One region of the Neobacillus sp. PS2-9 genome, then DNA from elsewhere that is predicted to be linked to it. Evidence: a T-box and tRNA genes for the amino acid it is inferred to sense, from the RefSeq annotation. Region 1 holds a T-box; the other holds one or more tRNA genes.

Region 1 (15,675 bases):
AAGAGGATTTTAATGGCAGACAAAAAAGTGGGACTCGTCTGGGTCACATTGCATGAAAATGGAGATATTTCTAAATATGAGAAAGGACAAGAGATCGTCGTTTGGATTAAGGGCGGAACCAAAGAATCCTCGCCAGCTCAAGCAGATGCACGAAATATTGAGTTTACAGCACCAAAAAATGAATAGAGAGAAGGAAAACGTGTGGATGTTATTGAAATAGCACTAAAAACGGCTGCAAAGGCACATGAAAAACAGTATAGGAAAGGCACCGACATTCCTTATATCACTCATCCAGTAGCAGTAGGAATGATTCTAATGAAGGCGGGCTATAGTGAAGAGTTGGTTGCAGCAGGAATCTTACATGATACCGTTGAGGACACCGAGCTTTCCTTACAAGATATCGAACCATTATTTGGCAGGAATATTGCTCAAATGGTAGAGGGATGTTCAGAGCCTGATAAATCTCTTTCTTGGGAGGAACGAAAGAAGCATACGATTGAGTACCTAGGGGCCGCTCCCGAAGAAATACGTGTCGTTGCCTGTGCGGATAAATTGCATAATATCAGATCAATTGCCAGCGATCTAGAACAATTCGGTGAACAGGTTTGGGGGAGATTTAAACGGGGGAAAGAGCAGCAAGAGTGGTACTATACCCGTGTAATAGAAAGCCTTGGCCTACAGTCTAATTTTCAATTGCTTGATGAATTAAAAATCGAGGTAGAACGGCTTTTTAAGAGATAGTAAAGAAACCTAATTAGCCTAATCTCGTCTAGTCTATTATATGAACTCCATATAGAGGTGAACCGAAATGAAAATTGAAGAACTAACGTTAATTGAAGAACATCTTGATGAGCTTTCAGAGCTTTTAATAAAAGTAGTAGATGATGGAGCCTCAATAGGCTTTCTGCCACCAATGAGGAAACAAGATGCAGCAATCTATTGGAAAACCGTCCTTAGCCCGGATGTAATTTTGTTTGTAGCTAAATTAAACAATCATATTGTTGGAAGTATTCAGTTACACCTATCGACGAAACAGAATGGAAGCCATAGGGCAGAAATTGCGAAATTAATGACACACCCTGAATACCGTCGTAACGGTATCGGTCGTTTACTGATGCAAAAGGCCGAAGAAACTGCAAAACAAATGGAGCGATCATTAATTGTTCTCGATACAAGAGAAGGGGATCCTTCGAATAAACTCTATAGTTCGTTAGGATATATTCAAGCGGGGCGAATTCCGAACTATGCGAAATCAGCTAATGGTGAATTAGCTGCAACGATCTTTTACTATAAAAATTGTTAATCAAGAAATAGGCGGAATTACAGAGTAAGAATTCAGAGATGGGGAGGAAGAGTTGATGGAAGCAAACTTTCCAATTGGAAAATTTCGGTTTGAAGGTCAGATAACGAAGAGCATCATAGAAAATTGGATTAATGATATTGAAAAGTTACCAGAGATACTGCGCGATGCAGTAATTGATTTAAACGTTGGTCAGCTAGATACACCTTATCGATTGGGAGGCTGGACTGTCCGTCAAGTAGTCCATCATGTGGCGGACAGTCATCTGAATGCATATGGACGCTTTAAATTAGCTCTCACAGAGGACCAACCGATTATCAAACCTTATGACCAAGAGAGATGGGCAGAGCTTCCTGATTCTGAATTGCCGGTTACTATTTCATTATCGTTGCTCGATGCTCTGCATAAACGCTGGGTGACCCTCCTTCGAACCTTAACCCCTAGTGATTTTGAAAAAACATTCATTCATCCAGAATCAGGAGAAGTGTCTGTGGGGAAAAATATTGGCATTTACGCTTGGCATGGGCAACATCATCTTGCACATATTACTTCGTTACGGAGTAGAAAAGGCTGGTAAGTATTAGACTGGGTGGCTATTGTTTAAAATTAGCCAATCCAATCGTGGGTTTCAGGATTATTCAAATCCATATGACGTGGAATTGTACCTTCGGGGACCTCGCCATATTGGTCAAGATAGTAGTGTCTGATTGGATGCAAATCGTCGTCTAACTCATAGATAAGAGGAATGCTATTTGGAATATTGAGACTCACGACCCCATCGTTGGGAATGTTGTCGAGATATTTTACTAGGGCCCTTAATGTATTTCCATGTGCAGAAATAATGACTCGTTGATTGTTTTGCAAATTTGGAACAATGTTACTATGCCAATACACTAAGGTTCGTTCTTCTGTATCTAGAAGACTTTCTGTGAGAGGAATATTTTCTGGATTAATTTGCGCAAATTTAGGATCTTTTTGATCTAAAGCATGACCCTCAGGTGTTATGAGTGGAGGCCGGATGCTGGCTGAACGTCTCCATTCATTGACTTGTGTTTCCCCATAATGCGCGATAACTTCATCTTTATTCATCCCCTGTAAAGCGCCATAATGTCTTTCGTTTAATCTCCAGGATTTATACACAGGAATCCACATGAGATCCATCTCATGAAGTAGAATCCATAACGTTCTAATGGCTCTTTTTAAAACGGAAGTATGAGCTACGTCAAAGATAAATCCATGTTTCTTTAAAATAGCTCCAGCTTCTCTCGCCTCGCTGTAGCCATTATCAGTAAGGTCAACGTCTGTCCAGCCAGTAAAGCGGTTTTCTAGATTATAAAGACTTTGCCCATGTCTTATAAAAACGATTTGTTTCAATGCTTTCACCTCTAAGTCAAACTAGCTTCCTGTAGTTTGTCCATTTCTAACATAATTTGTGCAGGAATGTTGAATACCATTAGGGAATTTATATGTTTTAGGTTTATTTTTCGAGGAGATCATAGCGAGGTGCTTTTATGAACATAAGAAAAGCTGTTATGTCCGATGCAAAGGGAATAGCGAAAGTGCATGTGGATTCATGGCGGACTACGTATGCAAATATTATTGCTGAGGACTTTTTAAAGCAGTTGTCCTATGAAAGTCGTGAGCAATTGTGGATTAGCGCCATTCCAAACGGAGGAGTTTATGTGGCGGAAAACGATGAAGGTACAATCGTTGGTTTTTCATCTGGAGGAAATGAAAGATCAGGAGAATACCCTGGTTTTTCGGGTGAATTATATGCGATTTATATTTTAAAAGAGTATCAGGGCAGAGGGTTGGGTAAAGCGTTAGTAAAACCAATTATCAAAGAACTTCAAGACCAACAGATTAATTCCATGCTTGTATGTGTGCTCGAAGATAATAACTCCCGGCTTTTCTATGAGGCTCTAGGGGGCAAAAGGATAGATTCCATCAAGATAGAAATGGGTGGCGAGGAGTTTAATGAACTTATTTATGGGTGGGAACAGATTGGTAGTCTACATTCCTGATGAAAGGAGCAGTCATGGATATTGAAGGTATCATTGGAGATTTAATTAGTAAAAATATCATTCCCACAAATATTTTTAATTGTGAACCGCTAAAGGGCGGGACGGTTAGCCAACTGTACTTGATTAGTAACAGTAATGGAGAAAGAATTGTAGTTAAAGGTAATGAACCCCGAATTCTTCAAGCAGAGGCCAGCTTTCTAGATTTCTATAAAAAAGAAAATCTGTTGCCTAAACTTTTGTATGTTGAAGATTCCTATCAATACATCGTCTATGAATTTATATCAGGTTTTACCAATTACAATATAAATAATAAAAAGAAGCTACTTATATCACTCGTAAAACTACTGTTGAATCATTATAAGCGGGTTCCTAATCCGATTGGTTGGGGATGGGCAGATGAACCAACTGAATCATGGCAGATGTTTCTTTTTGAGAGAGTAAAGGAAGCCACGAATATAGTAGGTTCATATTTAGAAAAAGAGGACATAAATCTGGTGGTTAAATTAGTAAATAGTCCAAACAGAAAGAGTGTAACAAGTTCTCCTTTCTTATTGCATGGTGATTTAGGTGTACATAATTTTGTGTGGGATGGAGAACAATTGACGGGTGTTATTGACCCAGCTCCTGTATATGGTGAGCCTCTCTATGATTTAATTTATGCCTACTGTTCCTCACCGGAAGACTTAACCGCTGAGGTTATTGAATCAGCAGTGAGTCATTTAAGTAATAAAGAGAAGATATCCACTCATATTTTATATGAAGAGGTCCTTATAGGCTTATACCTCAGGATAGCTTCATGTGTAAAACATCATCCACAAGATATAGATGGCTATTTAAATGCATGGAACTATTGGAAAAATTTAATAGAATAACAACTTTCCAGCAGTATTCTATTAGGTTCGAGTTTTTTTCTTTTTGATTAGGATTTTTAGAAAGGGGTTAAAAATGCAAACACTATTCCGATACAATTGGCAGGTTAGAGAAGAGTGGTTTTCTTGGTGTGAAGAGGTTCCGTTGGAGGAATTGCTTCGAGTGCGTACTGGAGGAATAGGGGGCATCTTGCACACTCTTTTTCACATTGTTGATGTGGAGTGGAGCTGGATTCGCTTATTACAGGGACAGCCAGATTTCCAGGAAAGCTTTGAAGAGTATCAAAGCCTAGAACAGGTCCGCAAACTGGATGCATTATTTCGGGCCGAAGTGGAGAAATTTGTACTCTCGTGGGATGAGAGTATGGAGGATTTGATTTTATATGATCCCCAACCGGATGGAAGTATTGCCATCGACACCTGGGGAGAGGTTATGCGTCATATTATAGCCCATGAAATCCACCATGTTGGACAATTATCGATTTGGGCGAGAGAAATTGGGAAAAAACCTGTTTCGGCAAACCTCATTGGACGAGGACTTGCGCAAAAGGATTAAGGATAAACTTGTTACTATTGCTTGACCTTTCAATATCCATATTTTACTATTAATTTAATATACAAAAGCGTGGATGAAGAAGAGTAGACCTTATAAACGTTTCAGAGAGCTGATGGTTGGTGGAAATCAGTACAGGACTATGGTTGAATGGGCTTCGGAGCTTCTAGATTGAATGAGCAGTAGGTCTAGCGGAGGGTCTTACCGTTAAAATTGACTAAGTATCGAAACGACTTTACTGTTTCTGTACGGATTAAGTGCGTTTACATATGTAAACGAATAAAGGTGGCACCACGGGTTACTCGTCCTTTTTTGGATGGGTAGCCCTTTTTGTGTTTTCAAAAATGGGAGGAAATATCGTGAAAAAAATGATTGTAACTGGAATTAAACCGACAGGACAAATACATTTAGGAAATTATATTGGCGCGATTAAGCCAGCTCTAGAACTGGCAAAGATATCTGGCTACCAATCTGCTTACTTTGTGGCAGATTTCCATGGATTAACCAAAATCCATCATGCTGAAGAATTTAGACAACTATCCTATGGAATTGCAGCCACATGGTTAGCATTAGGAATTGATCCTGATCAAGTCATTTTTTACAGGCAATCCGATGTCCCTGAGATTTTTGAGTTAAACTGGATCTTATCTTGTTTTGCATCAAAAGGATTACTGAACCGCGCTCATGCGTATAAAGCGATGGTTGAAACAAATAAGGAATTCAATAGAGATGTAGATTTTGGCGTGAACATGGGAATTTTCACGTATCCAATCCTAATGGCAGCAGACATTTTGTTGTTTAAAGCCAATACAGTACCGGTAGGAAAAGACCAAACACAACATGTAGAAATCGCAAGGGACATTGCGGAGAGTTTTAACCATGTCTATGGTGATACATTTTTACTCCCTGATTATAAAGTTCAAGAAGGAACAGCTGTATTACCAGGTTTAGATGGCAGGAAGATGAGTAAAAGTTATAACAATACGATTCCCCTATTTGAAGAGCCTAAGAAATTACAAAAACTTATTAATCGGATTAAAACCGATTCCTTACCACCAGAAGCACCAAAAGATCCTAAAACCTCTATTTTATTTACCTTATATAAAGAATTTGCTTCTCCAATTGAAGTAGAACGGATGCACGAGCAATATTTACGTGGAATTGGGTGGGGGGAAGCGAAAAAAGAGTTGTTCCATGTGATGAACCGGTATTTAGAAGAACCCCGTGAGAAGTACAATGAATTAATGGCGTCTCCCGAAAAGTTAGATAAGATTTTACTAAAAGGAGCAGAAAAAGCAAGAGCATTGAGTATTCCATTTTTAAAAGAAGTGAAACGTAAGATTGGGTTTAATGTATAGCATCAGCGGACAAAGGGTGTAGGAACATGATAAAGAATGACGAATTACTTATTAGAGTGATGACTCATGACGACCTTGGTATGATGGTTTCATGGTTAAATGATCCGATGGTAGTAGAATTTTATGAGGAGCGCCTGTTAAACCAAGATGAAGTTTTAAAAAAATATGTGCCTAGAATTGAAGGAAAACATTATGTTAGTCCTTGTATTATAGAATACAACAACAGATCAATAGGATATATCCAATACTACGAAGTTCAAGAAGCAGAATTGAAGACATACGGGTACCCTTTAAATCAACATATCTTTGGAATAGATCAATTTATTGCTGAGACGGAGTTATGGGGGAAAGGGCTGGGTACTTCAATGATTTTATTGATGTTAAGATATCTTAGTAAAACTAAAGGTGTCTCTAGGGTTGTGCTAGAGGTTAAGTCTAATAATAGTCGAGCAATCTCTTGCTATGAGAAGTGTGGTTTTAGAAAAATAAAAGAGCTTAATGATGGACTAGACTTAATGGAGTGGATAAAGGAGAAATTATGGGGTTAATTTATCGAGTGAAGGAATTTATTGATAGTTAGTATAGCAAGCCTCGAGGGCTAATTGGATCCTATTTCGGTGAAAAAATGGTGCGGCAGCATAAACCTGAGACTCTATGTACACTTGAATTATTAAAAGTTGCCCAGAGGGAATGCGTATTAGAACTAGGCTGTGGTGCAGGTTATGCAATGAAATTGATTCTCGAACAAACATTAGCTGCCCAAGTAGTGGGATTGGATCTTTCATCCACGGTCATTCGGTCTGCTACCATTAGAAACAAAAAAGCTATAAATGAAGAAAGAGCTAAATTGGTTCAAGCTAATGTAAAGAAACTACCTTTTCCAAATGAACACTTTGACAAGGTGTTTAGCATACATACTATTTACTTTTGGGACGAGATCGCTGAGACGATATCAAAAATATACCGTGTATTAAAACCAGGAAGATTTTTGTTCTTACCCTATGTGATGGCAAAGATGGTGAGGTATGGGATGGGGTAAAAAATATGATTGAAGACCAATTAATTCCTAGTGCAAACAAAAGGATTTCAAGAGGTAACTTTAATAGAGGGGCCAAATTCTAGCGTACAGTTGCAGTTATAGGGCATAAGAAATTCTAAAATGAAGTAAAATAGGTAGTTGTTTTTATTGTCTACAAATATTTAGTCCCACTGAAATTAATGATTGGCTTGATAATGAATACACAGCGATGTGTCCGTATTGTAATAGGAGGGAACTCTGGATTTCCTATTACCAAACATTTTTTACAAGGAATGCACAAAGCTTGGTATTAACCTCCCTACAATGGCAAAAATGGTAGGGAGGTGATTTTAAATGAAATTCATATTAATTTTGGGAAGTGTGCTGACACCCTTATTCTTGGCTTTTCTGCAAAAAGTCCAGCCTAAATTACGTTTACTATTTAATATAGTTGCCATCGTATCTTCCCTTGTTTTCGGTAATATTTCTTCTATTGCTATTTACGAAATCATAAAGGATAACACGGTATTCATGACTAATATCCATAGCATATTTCTTAATCCACTTTTCCTACTAACTGGAGCCTATTTAGGTACCTATATTATTTACCGAATCTTACTCTTGACATTGGAGGAAATTGAATAACAATTAATTCACTAAATCAATATGAGATGATTTTCCTCTTTTTGTAGGATAAATTTCAAAGGATTCAGGTATGATCTGTGTCGAGTGGTAAAGCAATTCAGATACCGTTACACATTTATATCCATTCTTAGCTAAAAAGTCCAAAATAGTATTTAATGCAGGAACTGTTTGACATGATTTAGTGAATTCACTCCCGTGCCAGTCGTGAAATATAATGATATTCCCTGGTTTTACTCCCCTTATTACATAGCTGCAAATTTGACTTACAGGAGGATTTGCCCAGTCACGAGTATCTTGATTCCACGACCACAGCACGACTTCTTTTCCTTTTTTTATAGCTGTATTGATAATTAAGTCATTATAATGACCTCCAACAGGACGGTAGAGTGATGGTTTAACACCAGTGACCTTCTGAATAATTTGATCAGTCATGTCTAATTCTGATGATAGTTTTTCGGATGAAATATTTCCATAGATATGATGATAAGTATGATTTGCAATTTCGTGGCCTTCTTTAACTTCTCTTTTTAAAAGTTCAGGAAATCTGATCACTTTATTACCAGCTACAAAGAAGGTAGCTTTAGCGTCATATTTAGCTAAGATATCAAGTATTTTTGGGGTGAATATAGGATGTGGTCCATCATCAAATGTAATCGCGACTAATTTTTCCTTTGTGTTTACATCCCATATAACATGCCCTGTTTTTTCATATTCCTCACGACTTTTAGTGGATGCAGATACATTTAGTTGCTCAGTAAATAAAGCAATTATTAAAAGGAAGGTAAATAAAAAAGTTTTTTTCAATAGAAAAACACCCCTAAACTATACAATCAATTAGATATAGTTTACCGAGTGTTTCATAAAAATATTTAATGTGAAAAAATTAAGTGAGTTTTTCTTGTGAGATATGAAGGATCGTATAAATGACCCCACTCATTTCTTTTAAGTTGCCTAAATCGTTGGTAAAGTAAAACACATCATACTGCCATTTTTCAGGATTGTAAATCAAAATATATTCTGTATCATCAATTGTCGGAATTTGTTCTGCTATTTTATCCTTTAAGTTATTTAGCCTTTCTTGTGGCTGGATTTCTCGTGTGATTTGGAAAAGATATTTAGTCTCGTTGATTTTAGAAGTTGTGGTATCAATAAGTGGAATTCCGACATTTATGCGTTGCCATCCAAATGAATTTAATATGTTGTCATAAAATCCATTAAATAAAAACTTATTTAGACCGTTGTGCCCTTTCCAAAGATATAGAGGGCAATAACTATTTTGTAGATTATTATTGATTCCTTTTTCAGTGACTAAATATAATTTGAATTTTAGATCATCAAATCTGTCTGTTTTATGACCGTTATTTCTTACTCTCTCTTTGATAATATTCATATCATAATCACTTGGTAACGTAATCTTGTATTGTGTGGCAATCATTTCATTTCATCCCCCTTATGAAAAATTAATGTTATTTGTTGGTACCGCCAAAAGCAAGACAATAGTTATCAGGGTCAACGATGGCGAATTCTTTCCACGGTCCTGCTTGAGGGTCAACCCAGGGCTCAATAACCACTTTAGCTCCTTTTGTTTTAAACTCCTCATATAGTTCATCTAAGGCTGACCAATCCTCTATATAACAATAAATATCGGCTACGGGTAGTTGGTCTCCCTTTGCCGGCCTGTTAGGGTGGACATCTTCAGGCCCATTTGCTTGAAGTAATTTTAGCCCTAATCCTGTAAAACCATCGCGTATAGCCCACCAATCTGTGACCTCACAGCCTATGACATCTGCGTAAAATTTCTTAGATTTTTCCAAATCTGAAACTAGTAATACCTTTAACGAACTATGTATTAGTTTTTTCATAGGTTCCCTTCTTTCATTGGTCTGTTTTTTCTTCTATTATACATAAATGCTAAAATATACCTTGATATTAAGGTGTCATTCTAGATAAATCTAATAACTTTTAGTTATGAACCTATTACTTTCATGTATTACCAATCCATCTCTTTCTCCAATATGCTTAAATAAAATAATGTTGGGGGAGTGTTGAGTGAAGAATAATTATTCTTTGTTTAAAAATAAATCCTTTCTTTTCTTTTTCTTTGCTGCTTTGTTTGGGGTGTTGGGGGAAGGGATCTATGGATTAACCGCTATCGTTATGGTACTTGAAAAGACGGAATCGATTGTTGAGATTGGAAAACTGCTTGTACTGACTTTATTGCCTTCTGTAGTCCTTGCACCAATTCTAGGCGTGTTCATCGACCGTTTTAATAAAATTAAACTGGCACTCCTATGTAATTTTTTGCGGTTTGCTGCCATTGCCATTATCCCGGCTAGCGTTGCTTTCGGGTTTTTTTATGTCACTATTTTCTATGTTTCCATTCTTTTAAGCTATATGATCTGGTTCGTTATAGAACCTCTCAAAGAAAGTATCTTGAAGGAAATCCTGAGTCCAGAAGAATACAAACAAGGAATTTCCCTTGTACAGGGAGCTTGGCAGTTGGGGCTGTTGGCATCTGCTATCATTGCTGGGATGTTAATGGATAGACTAGGCACGACCGAAGCAATATTTGCAGCTAGTTTAGTTTATATTTTGGCAGGATTTTTATTTTTTGGGATCAACATCAAGGTGAATAAAGAGGCAAGGAAACATAAGGGGAAATCTACCCTCAAGCAATATAGAGGAGAACTGGTACAGGGCTGGATCTATTTTTTTCAAAACAAAACAGTCCTATATTTTGCCTTGGCCACCAGCATGGTGTTGCCATTCTTCTATTCTATTAATACACTGATTGCTCCTTTTAATTATCAAACCCTCAAAGGTGATGGAATTTCACTGGGAATCATTGATGGTGGAGCCGGAATTGGTAGTCTTATATCTGCAATTCTATGTACTCTTTGGGTAAGAAATCATGCCATTTTACGGGTGGTCCTAGTAGCTATTTCCTTATCAGCTTTATCAACCGTTCTATTTAGTTTAACAACCAGTGTGCCCTTTGCCTTCATCATGTATCTGATAATGGGAATGTTCATTGGGATGGTAAAGGTACTCACAAGACTATTGCTGTTTGAACAGGTTGAAGAGAAGTTGATCGGCAGGGTGATGACATCTGTTTCGTTTGTTAGTTTAACTGTATCGATTATGATGTCACTTTTGATTGCCTTTATTGGTGAAGTGGGCCTTACTTACGGCTATCTTGCTATCAGTATGGGGTTGATCATTCCCTTTGTTCTTACTTGGAAAGGGTCTAAATCCAGGAGTTTAACAAACTTTTTTGTAAAAAAGGAGAAATGTTCTGACAAGGAGGAGGGGGTTTATGATGCGAACTAATCTCAATTTACAGGATATCAAAGAGGCTCGCGAACGCATTCACCCCTACATCCGTCATACCCCATTGGAATACAATTGGGAATTAAGCAGGCTATTTGCTACGAACATTTTTTTGAAGTTAGAAAATCGGCAGGTAACTGGAAGCTTTAAGGCTCGTGGATCTTTTAATAAGCTATTAACCTTAAATCAAGAGCAACGTGAACGGGGAGTGATTGCTCCTTCTGCCGGAAATCATGGGATTGGTTTGGCCTATGCGGCTCATCAACTAAACATTCACGCACTAGTGTATTTACCAAAGGACGCAGATTCTAGTAAAGTAAAGGCATTGGAACAATTTGGTGCCTTAATTACATTTTTTGATACGATTGAAGAGGCGAGGCTGGCAGCATTAGAGGCTTCGGAGAACAAGGACTATACTTTTCTTTCTGCTTATAATAATTCATCCATGATAGCAGCCGGGGGGACAATTGGATTAGAAATTTTAGAAGATCTAACTGATGTAGATATCGTAATCAGTTGTTTAGGTGGCGGAGGACTAACAGCTGGTTTGTGTTTGGCACTAAAAGCAATTAATCCGAGAATAGAGGTTTGGGGAGTCCAAACAGAAAATAGTCCGACATTTGCGATTTGGAATGAAGCGGGCAAGGCTATTTCGGTGGATTTAGAGCCGTCGATCGCAGAAGGGCTGAGTGGACCAATTGAGCCAGAGACAATCACGTTTCCAATTATTCATAGACATATTGATCGTATTCTAACAGTCTCTGAGAAAGAACTCATTGCTGCCATGAAATTGATGCTCAACTCCCAGTACATGGTTGAACCCTCTGGAGCAGCAGGAGTCGCGTGTTTACCACAAGTAGGAAGTGAATTAAAGGGCCGAAAGGTGGCAATCATCATCACCGGACGGAATATATCTTGGTCGAGGTTTAGGTCGTTGGTAAGTGAGACGGAACCTGTTATTGATTTTTGATAAAAGGATACTAAAAAAAGTCTATTAGCCATAAAAGGTTATGGGACGGAGAAGAAGGTCGCATAGGAGCAGTCTACGAGCCCAAACTGAATACGAGAAGGAGAAGAAGGTCGCATAGGAGCAGTCTACGAGCCCAAACTGAATACGAGAAGGAGAAGAAGGTCGCGTAGAAGGAGTCTACGAGCCCAAACAGGCAGAAAGAAAGAGAAGAAGGTCGCGTAGAAGGAGTCTACGAGCCCAAACAGGCAGAAAGAAAGAGAAGAAGGTCGCGTAGAAGGAGTCTACGAGCCCAAACAGGTAGAAAGAAAGAGAAGAAGATCGCATAGAAGGAGTCTACGAGCCCAAACTGGCTGTGAGAAGGAAAAAACGGTCGTATAGGAGAATTTACAATGAAAATAAGCAAACACAATGCGGAGCATTACACATGGGGGAGTCAGTGTGATGGCTGGCATCTGGTCAATCAGCAGGAACTCAGTGTTATCCATGAACGGATGCCGAGCCAAACAGCAGAAGTAAGACATTATCATCAGCAATCACGACAATTTTTCTTTGTTTTATCAGGAAATCCTACGTTAGAGGTGGATGGGGAACGTTTCACCCTAACACCACAGGAGGGGATCGAAGTACCCCCACACATCCCACACCAAATGTTTAATCAATCCAGCAGCGACGTGGAATTCTTAGTCATATCCCAGCCGACTAGTAAAGGTGATCGAATTTTAGCTGAATGAGGTGCAAAAATGTATATTCCTAAACATTTCAAAATAGACGATCTTGAATCCATCTATAAAATTATTGAAAAAAATAGCTTTGCCACACTTTTTTCACAGCATAATGGCAGGCCGTATGCGACACATTTACCATTATTGTTAGAAAAAGAAGAAGGAGTCTTATATGGGCATTTCGCTCGTCCAAATGAACAATGGAAGGACATCGAAAATCAGAAAGTACTCGTTACGTTTCAGGGGCCACACGCATATATTTCCCCTAGTTGGTACGAATCCACCCAAGCCGTTCCAACGTGGAATTATGCAGCGGTTCATGTCTATGGACAAGTGGAGATTTTAAACGATGACCAAGAAATCCATGATGCCCTTTCTAGCATGGTAGATAAGTACGAAAAGCCAGGTAGCTCTTATCGTTTCAAAGAGATTGATAGAAACTTTATTGCTGGGATGAGTAAAGGAATTGTAGCTTTTAGAATCAAGATTACTGAAATAGAAGGAAAAGCAAAATTAAGTCAAAACCATTCGGTCGAACGACAGGATTTGGTGATTAAGCAGCTAGAGCTTTCTCAAGAATCCGACCAGCTGCAAATTGCAAAGTTGATGAAGAAAAATCATTAAAGGAGTGATAAAGATGGCTTTGGAAATGAGAAAAATATGTGAGAAATGTAATAACCCCCTACAAAAGGATGGGGAGGCCTATATTTGTGTATATGAATGCACTTTCTGTCATGACTGTACGGAAGAGATGGACGCTGTTTGCCCTAATTGTGGGGGAGAACTCGTCAAAAGACCACGTCCGACGAAAAAGTGATATTTTAGGAGAAAGTGAATGAGATAAGAAGTTGAAGTTAAAATGAATGAAGGCATCCTAGCAAAGGATGCCTTCCGGTTTTATATACTTGTTGCTTGGGAGTTTAATTCTGAAGCCGTGTTTACAATTTGTTCAAACGCTTTATTGAATGCTTCCATCTTTATTGCTTGTTCATGAGAGTCTGAAGAAATTTGTTGAATGTTGGTGATGATTTTTTCTAGATTAGCTACCATCCCTTTTAATTGTGGCTCTACACCTTCAACGGTTTCTCTATTATTTTCAGCCATTTTCTCTATTTCTTTAGCTACCACTGCAAAGCCCTTTCCATGTTCTCCGGAACGGACAGCTTCTATAGATGCATTTAGACCCAAAATCCGGGATCTAGCTGCTGTTTTCTTTAAAATACCCAAAATTTCCTCTATCTTTTTAATCTCATCTCTTAGAAAAGTAGTTTCTTCATCAAGTTCTTTTAGCTCAGTTGCGATCTGTTCAGTTACTTTAGTTACCTCTTCTGATGTTGTAGCCAATTCACCACTAACACCAGTTAGTTTTTGTGCTCCTTTTCGCAATACATCCACTTTATTGTTTGAAACAATAGTAGAAATAACGCCTATTATTTCATTGTTTTCTATAATAGGTGTTGCTGTTGAAATATAGGCAACACCAAAAATTCCCGAATCTCGTTCTTCCTTTTGTGGTTCACCAGTGATTAAAGCATTGTGAGTCACAGTCCCTTTAAAATTATCAGCAGAAGCGCCAATAGGAACCTTAAGATCAATCTTTTTGCCAGGAATATATCCTATGACCTTTTCTGTGTCAGCTAAAACGATACACGCATCTTCTGCATGTGTGGATTGAATAATTTCCAAATTATTTAGCAATTGTTGTAACCGCTCCAAAGTAATTCCTCCGATAGAAAAAGTGGTATTAGTATAATAAATATAACATTATTTACATAAGATAACAGACTAGTTAAAAAATATATTTTATTTAATAGACTAATATAAAGGCATGATTATGGATGCGATTTATTAAACGATAAGCTATTTATATTTTTGAGTAATTTTCCAGATGTTATTGAAATTGGAAAAAAATTCTGTATAATAAAAATGACAGTGATGTCAGTGTTATTTTAACCAAATGGAGGAACCTACCTTGTCACCTAAAATTTCTGACAGTGAAAAAGAAAAACGTAAAATGCATATTATCCAATCAGCTACGGAAGTGTTTAAACGCAAAGGATATGTAAACTCCACCATGCAGGACATCGTAGACGAAACAGAGATGAGCCGTGGCTGGGTGTATCTATATTTTTCAAACAAAGAAGACATTATGCTAGCAATCCTTGCAGAAAATGATCAACAAACAGAAGCACAGATCAATAATCTTTTAACGAGCGGACTTTCCGTGTGGCAAGGACTGAGCGGAATAATTGACATGATGGACCAGCAATTAAACCATGCATCTGACGATCTGCCAATCGTGATATATGAATATTTCATTAGCGGGTGGAAGCAGCCAGAACGACGTGAATACCTGGAAGCCCACTACAAAAAGCAGCATGACTATCTAATGATTTACTTGCAGAGGGGAATAGCAAAAGGAGAGTTTAAGCCAAGTGTTGACTTGGAAGTCATCATAAAAATGATTACCTCCTATTTTGAAGGTCTTTTACTTCACTCAAAAGCAGCTGGCAGCAGCAACGTTCGAGTAAGCGAGCAGCTAAACCTCTTCAAGTCCATGTTAAAGTCAGCCTTACAAGTCGATGATCAGAATGGTGGTTTGTCATGACAATTTTTAAAAATAAGGTCTTCACCAAATTATTTTTAGCGGCATTTGCTTCCCAGCTTGGAACGACGATTGGTAATGTTGCGTTTGCCTTTTATTTATTAGATCACTTTAGCAAACAGCCATTTTATGCAACCATTGCTGAATTAATGTACTCATTGCCTATATTGCTTGTTTTCTTCTTAGTGGGGGTGGCTGCAGACAGATTCGACCGAAAGAAAATTGCGGTTAACTCCGACTGGATTCGGGCCATCTTAACAGGATTTTTATTAGTAGCGATT
Region 2 (5,087 bases), 2.3 Mb from region 1:
TTTACTAGCTTCATAGTATGCATTGCAAGCCTGTGTCGTAATGGTAAAACCGTATGGAACAGGTAATCCAATTCTAGTCATTTCAGCTAGATTGGCTCCCTTGCCTCCTAGCAATTCTTTCATATTGCCATTTCCTTCATGAAATAAATAAACGAATTTGTCCATTATTAAAAGCTCCTCTCTTTTTTTAACACTTCTAATATTAAGCCTGCCGTTTCTTCCACAGCCTTATTAGATACATCAATAACGGGACAGCCTACACGTTTCATAATTTTTTCAGCATGGTCGAGTTCCTCTAATATTCTCTCAAAGCTTGCGTAATTTGCTTGTGAAGCTAACCCTAAAGCCTTCAGACGTTCTGTCCGAATTTCGTTTAATTTATTTGGTGAAATGATTAATCCAATACAATTTTTTCTAGGGATTTGAAATAATTCATCTGGTGGCTGCACTTCCGGGACTAATGGAACATTGGCCACTTTAAAGCGCTGATGTGCTAGGTACATAGATAATGGTGTTTTTGATGTTCGAGATACACCGACTAAAACAATATCAGCCTTTGTAATTCCTCTTGGGTCACGCCCATCGTCATATTTCACAGCGAACTCAATAGCTTCAATTTTTCGGAAATATTCTTCATCCAGCTTTCTCATCAAACCTGGTTGATGATGCGGTTGCTTATTAAATCTAGTTACGAACGCATTCATTAATGGACCAAGCAAATCTACTGCTAATATACCCTCTTCTAAGGCTCTGCTATCTAAATATAGTTTTAAAGTAGGAACAACAATCGTATATGCAATGATGGAGTTGCCTCTTTTCGCTAGTAAAAGGACATCTTCAATATCTTCAAAGTCCTCTACATATGAACTTCTGCGAATGTCCACATGACCTCCATTAAATTGTGTTGCGACTGCTTTTACTACAAACTCAGCTGTTTCCCCCACTGAGTCAGAAACTACATAAACCACTTCTTTCTGTACCAAAATAACAGCCACTCCTCTTAGTCTGTTTTTTCTTCCATAATTTCTAGATATGCCCTTGTAATCGTGGTTTTTGTGATTCTTCCCACAAGCAAATATGTATTTTTCAGTTGGTCTTCTACCTTCACTACTGGTAGAGAATCAATGTGATTGTGAATCATTTTTTTGGCGGCTTCTAACAGTGTTTCCTCTGGTTCGATGGTGATGATATTAGGCATTCTAGTCATAATGACACTTACTGGTAAGTCATTTAGATTCTTATTGCCAAGTGAAGCTCTTAATAAATCTTTCCTTGATATCACTCCCGCTAGAAGCCCTTCAGAATCAACTGCATAAAGTGTACCTACATCTTCTAAAAACAACTGAACAATAGCATCGTAAACGGAGGTTGATTTTTCGACTACAATTGGATGCGCCTTATAATCATTTACTTTTTGGTGAATAAACTTTTTTGCCTGCTGTTTTACTTCAAAATTGTCATTAAAGTAATACCCCACTCGCGGTCTGGCATCCAAGTTTCCTGACATTGTTAAGATGGCAAGATCTGGTCTTAAAGCTGCCCGTGTTAACGAAAGCTTTTCTGCAATTTCTTTTCCTGTAATTGGTCCATTTTGTTTCACAATCTGTAGGATTTCATCCTGTCGTTTAGTTAGTTTAATCATTACCACCCCCTTATTCATAATAAATATGTTATATTCGTTAGCTTAATTATAAATGTGCTATACTTATTTGTATATAGTATATTACATTTGTGTAAAATACGAAACAATTACTTTCACTTTTTTTTGACAAAAATAAAAACCCGCTACTGTAGCAGGTCTTAGTTTACGTTTGACAATTAGGACAGTAAAATGTCTTTCTAGAAGAAACCATTTCATTTATGATAATGGCCCCGCAACGATTGCAGTTTTTGCCTTCCCTGTCATAAACTTGACATCTACCATTTATTCCCCCCGTTAAGGTATCGCCCTTAAATAAAGGATTTTCCATATAACCACCGTACTTTATTCCGTCATGAAGGACTGCCTTCATTGAATGATATAGCATGTTCCTTTTTGATTCCTCAATTTGATCAATGTCTTTCATAGGCAAAATTCCAGCATGGAAACAAATTTCTGCTGAATAGCAATTACCGATCCCAGCAATAAACTCTTGATCAAGTAAAGTGGTCTTTAATCGTCCATGCTTATGACGAATCATTTCTAGAAAATGATTTAAAGTGAAATCATTAGTCAATGGTTCAGGTCCTAAATCGGTGAGTTTCTCCTCCGCTTCTTGATGACTATATAGGTGAAGATATCCCAGTCGAAGACCGATAAAGTAAAGATGATTTTCTCCAAAAGAGATTTGGACTTGGATGGTTCGTTTTGGTTTTTCCGACTCAAGTCCGTAGAACATCCATCCCCCTAACATTAAATGCAACAGCATCACATGACCATTTTGGAGATGGAAAAGTAGGTGCTTTCCTCTCCTTTGAACATTAGTTACTTTTTGATGAAGAACTGTTCTTTTAAAAAGCTCTGGATTAAGGTTAACGGATTTTTCTCTATTAATTTGAATATCTGAAATTACTTGACCAACTATTTTTTGATTTAAAAGGATCTTATACGTTTCCATCTCTGGAAGCTCTGGCATCGAACTACCCCTTCCATCTATGTGTCTGCATGCAAAATAGGTTTCCCAAAATAGTTAAATAAAATGAAACAATTTAGTCATTGTGGATAGAACTGCACCTTCATCTGAAAAAGAATTAAGTGAGTATCATTTTTTAGGAACATTCGTTTCTCTTAATAAAAGAAAAAGACCTTCAACTAATAAGTTGAAAGTCTTCTAAAATAAAGGCTGTGTTAAATTTGACTGTTGATTTCCGCTCCAGGCGCGAGCGGTACGTGGGCGTTTCGGCGAGCTTCCTCGGTGAAAAGCTTATGTGGGGTCTCCCCTGATCCGTACTCCCACAGGAGTCTTCGTGCCTTCCGCTCCAATCAAAAGGGTAAACAAATCAACAATATTCTTTAACACAGCCTATTGAAAAAAGTAGAAGTGGAGCCCGTCTACATCGACGTTATCGGACTTTTTTTTAAAAAAGTAGAAGTAGAACCTGTCTCCATCGAAGAAATCGGATTTTTTATTGAAAGAAACAGGGTAAACAAATCAACAATACTCTTTAACACAGCCAAAATAAAAAAATTCCAAAGTACAAACTTGGAATTTACATAAGTAATATTGACAGGGGTAGTAGGAATTGAACCCACACCAAAGGTTTTGGAGACCTTCGTTCTACCTTTAAACTATACCCCTAAAATGGTGGAGGGGGACGGATTCGAACCGCCGAACCCGGAGGGAGCGGATTTACAGTCCGCCGCGTTTAGCCACTTCGCTACCCCTCCACATATTAATATTAGAAAAAATGGCGGAGGAAGAGGGATTCGAACCCCCGCGCGGTTTAACCCGCCTGTCGGTTTTCAAGACCGATCCCTTCAGCCAAACTTGGGTATTCCTCCATTTTTATAAAAAAAATTATATAAGTATTTTAATAGCGGCGGAGGGGATCGAACCCCCGACCTTACGGGTATGAACCGTACGCTCTAGCCAGCTGAGCTACACCGCCAAATCAGTTATATAATTAAAGTGGAGCCTAGCGGGATCGAACCGCTGACCTCCTGCGTGCAAAGCAGGCGCTCTCCCAGCTGAGCTAAGGCCCCAAAATATGAATGGTCGGGAAGACAGGATTCGAACCTGCGACCCCTTGGTCCCAAACCAAGTGCTCTACCAAGCTGAGCTACTTCCCGTAAAAATAAGTGGTGCCGAGGACCGGAATCGAACCGGTACGGTAGTCACCTACCGCAGGATTTTAAGTCCTGTGCGTCTGCCAGTTCCGCCACCCCGGCACTTATGGAGCGGAAGACGGGATTCGAACCCGCGACCCCCACCTTGGCAAGGTGGTGTTCTACCACTGAACTACTTCCGCATATAAAAATGAAATGGTGCGGGTGAAGGGAGTCGAACCCCCACGCCTTGCGGCGCCAGATCCTAAGTCTGGTGCGTCTGCCAATTCCGCCACACCCGCATTTGTAAAATCAAAAAAGGATGGTGCCGGCGAGAGGACTTGAACCCCCAACCTACTGATTACAAGTCAGTTGCTCTACCAATTGAGCTACCCCGGCATAGGTATAAAATAAATATTAGATTGTTCACGCTGTCTTTATAATCGTCATCCTGACCTCAGAAAGCTTATGCAAGTTGCAGCTCGGTCAGTATGCTGAAGTTAATTCAGGAAGCTTATTCGATCGTGCTCTACCAATTGAGCTACCCCGGCATAGGTTTAGAATGATTATTAGATTGTTCACGCTTTCTTACTCTAGCATTAGAATTACATCGGCGTAAATATTAAAAATATATATGGTGGAGGATGACGGGATCGAACCGCCGACCCTCTGCTTGTAAGGCAGATGCTCTCCCAGCTGAGCTAATCCTCCATAAATATATAGCCTGGCAACGTCCTACTCTCACAGGGACTTTCGTCCCAACTACCATCGGCGCTGAGAAGCTTAACTTCCGTGTTCGGTATGGGAACGGGTGTGACCTTCTCGCCATAGTTACCAGACTATTTTGTTAGAGAGATCGTTCTCTCAAAACTAGATAATGCAGAAGAAGTGTTTGTAAAAAACGAGTTCGCTTTAAAAATTGGTTAAGTCCTCGAACGATTAGTATCAGTCAGCTCCACATGTTACCACGCTTCCACCTCTGACCTATCAACCTGATCATCTTTCAGGGTTCTTACTAGCTTGACGCTATGGGAAATCTCATCTTGAGGGGGGCTTCATGCTTAGATGCTTTCAGCACTTATCCCGTCCGCACATAGCTACCCAGCGATGCCTTTGGCAAGACAACTGGTACACCAGCGGTGCGTCCATCCCGGTCCTCTCGTACTAAGGACAGCTCCTCTCAAATTTCCTGCGCCCACGACGGATAGGGACCGAACTGTCTCACGACGTTCTGAACCCAGCTCGCGTACCGCTTTAATGGGCGAACAGCCCAACCCTTGGGACCGACTACAGCCCCAGGATGCGATGAGCCGACATCGAGGTGCCAAACCTCCCCGTCGAT

What was found. The T-box of region 1 lies ahead of RCG25_RS22755 (tryptophan--tRNA ligase). A T-box ahead of a tRNA ligase gene usually reads a tRNA of that ligase, here a tRNA-Trp.
Region 2: it encodes a tRNA-Trp, which carries the amino acid that the T-box ahead of RCG25_RS22755 (tryptophan--tRNA ligase) is inferred to sense. The anticodon was not compared.

The regions. Positions count from the first base shown of each region.
Region 1 covers NZ_CP133269.1:4,535,510-4,551,184, reverse strand. Annotated here, with positions in the region: gene RCG25_RS22795 (DUF3221 domain-containing protein) at 1-186, shown strand, start outside; gene RCG25_RS22790 (HD domain-containing protein) at 202-741, shown strand; gene RCG25_RS22785 (GNAT family N-acetyltransferase) at 809-1,303, shown strand; gene RCG25_RS22780 (YfiT family bacillithiol transferase) at 1,359-1,877, shown strand; gene gpmA (2,3-diphosphoglycerate-dependent phosphoglycerate mutase) at 1,907-2,674, opposite strand; gene RCG25_RS22770 (GNAT family N-acetyltransferase) at 2,812-3,324, shown strand; gene RCG25_RS22765 (phosphotransferase) at 3,339-4,196, shown strand; gene RCG25_RS22760 (DinB family protein) at 4,270-4,749, shown strand; T-box leader at 4,811-5,059, shown strand; gene RCG25_RS22755 (tryptophan--tRNA ligase) at 5,115-6,104, shown strand; gene RCG25_RS22750 (GNAT family N-acetyltransferase) at 6,131-6,652, shown strand; gene RCG25_RS22745 (class I SAM-dependent methyltransferase) at 6,730-7,143, shown strand; gene RCG25_RS22740 (transposase) at 7,477-7,767, shown strand; gene RCG25_RS22735 (polysaccharide deacetylase family protein) at 7,771-8,571, opposite strand; gene RCG25_RS22730 (DUF4865 family protein) at 8,651-9,202, opposite strand; gene RCG25_RS22725 (VOC family protein) at 9,234-9,629, opposite strand; gene RCG25_RS22720 (MFS transporter) at 9,817-11,097, shown strand; gene RCG25_RS22715 (threonine ammonia-lyase) at 11,084-12,067, shown strand; gene RCG25_RS22710 (cupin domain-containing protein) at 12,457-12,798, shown strand; gene RCG25_RS22705 (FMN-binding negative transcriptional regulator) at 12,808-13,413, shown strand; gene RCG25_RS22700 (DUF1272 domain-containing protein) at 13,427-13,606, shown strand; gene RCG25_RS22695 (methyl-accepting chemotaxis protein) at 13,687-14,505, opposite strand; gene RCG25_RS22690 (TetR/AcrR family transcriptional regulator) at 14,762-15,397, shown strand; gene RCG25_RS22685 (MFS transporter) at 15,394-15,675, shown strand, end outside.
Region 2 covers NZ_CP133269.1:2,206,205-2,211,291, reverse strand. Annotated here, with positions in the region: gene ppdK (pyruvate, phosphate dikinase) at 1-165, opposite strand, end outside; gene RCG25_RS11145 (pyruvate, water dikinase regulatory protein) at 168-983, opposite strand; gene RCG25_RS11140 (transcriptional regulator CcpN) at 1,001-1,642, opposite strand; gene mutM (DNA-formamidopyrimidine glycosylase) at 1,806-2,615, opposite strand; tRNA gene RCG25_RS11130 (tRNA-Trp) at 3,208-3,278, opposite strand; tRNA gene RCG25_RS11125 (tRNA-Tyr) at 3,283-3,367, opposite strand; tRNA gene RCG25_RS11120 (tRNA-Ser) at 3,389-3,481, opposite strand; tRNA gene RCG25_RS11115 (tRNA-Met) at 3,515-3,588, opposite strand; tRNA gene RCG25_RS11110 (tRNA-Ala) at 3,610-3,682, opposite strand; tRNA gene RCG25_RS11105 (tRNA-Pro) at 3,693-3,769, opposite strand; tRNA gene RCG25_RS11100 (tRNA-Leu) at 3,780-3,868, opposite strand; tRNA gene RCG25_RS11095 (tRNA-Gly) at 3,874-3,948, opposite strand; tRNA gene RCG25_RS11090 (tRNA-Leu) at 3,963-4,047, opposite strand; tRNA gene RCG25_RS11085 (tRNA-Thr) at 4,069-4,144, opposite strand; tRNA gene RCG25_RS11080 (tRNA-Val) at 4,381-4,456, opposite strand; rRNA gene rrf (5S ribosomal RNA) at 4,468-4,584, opposite strand; rRNA gene RCG25_RS11070 (23S ribosomal RNA) at 4,665-5,087, opposite strand, start outside.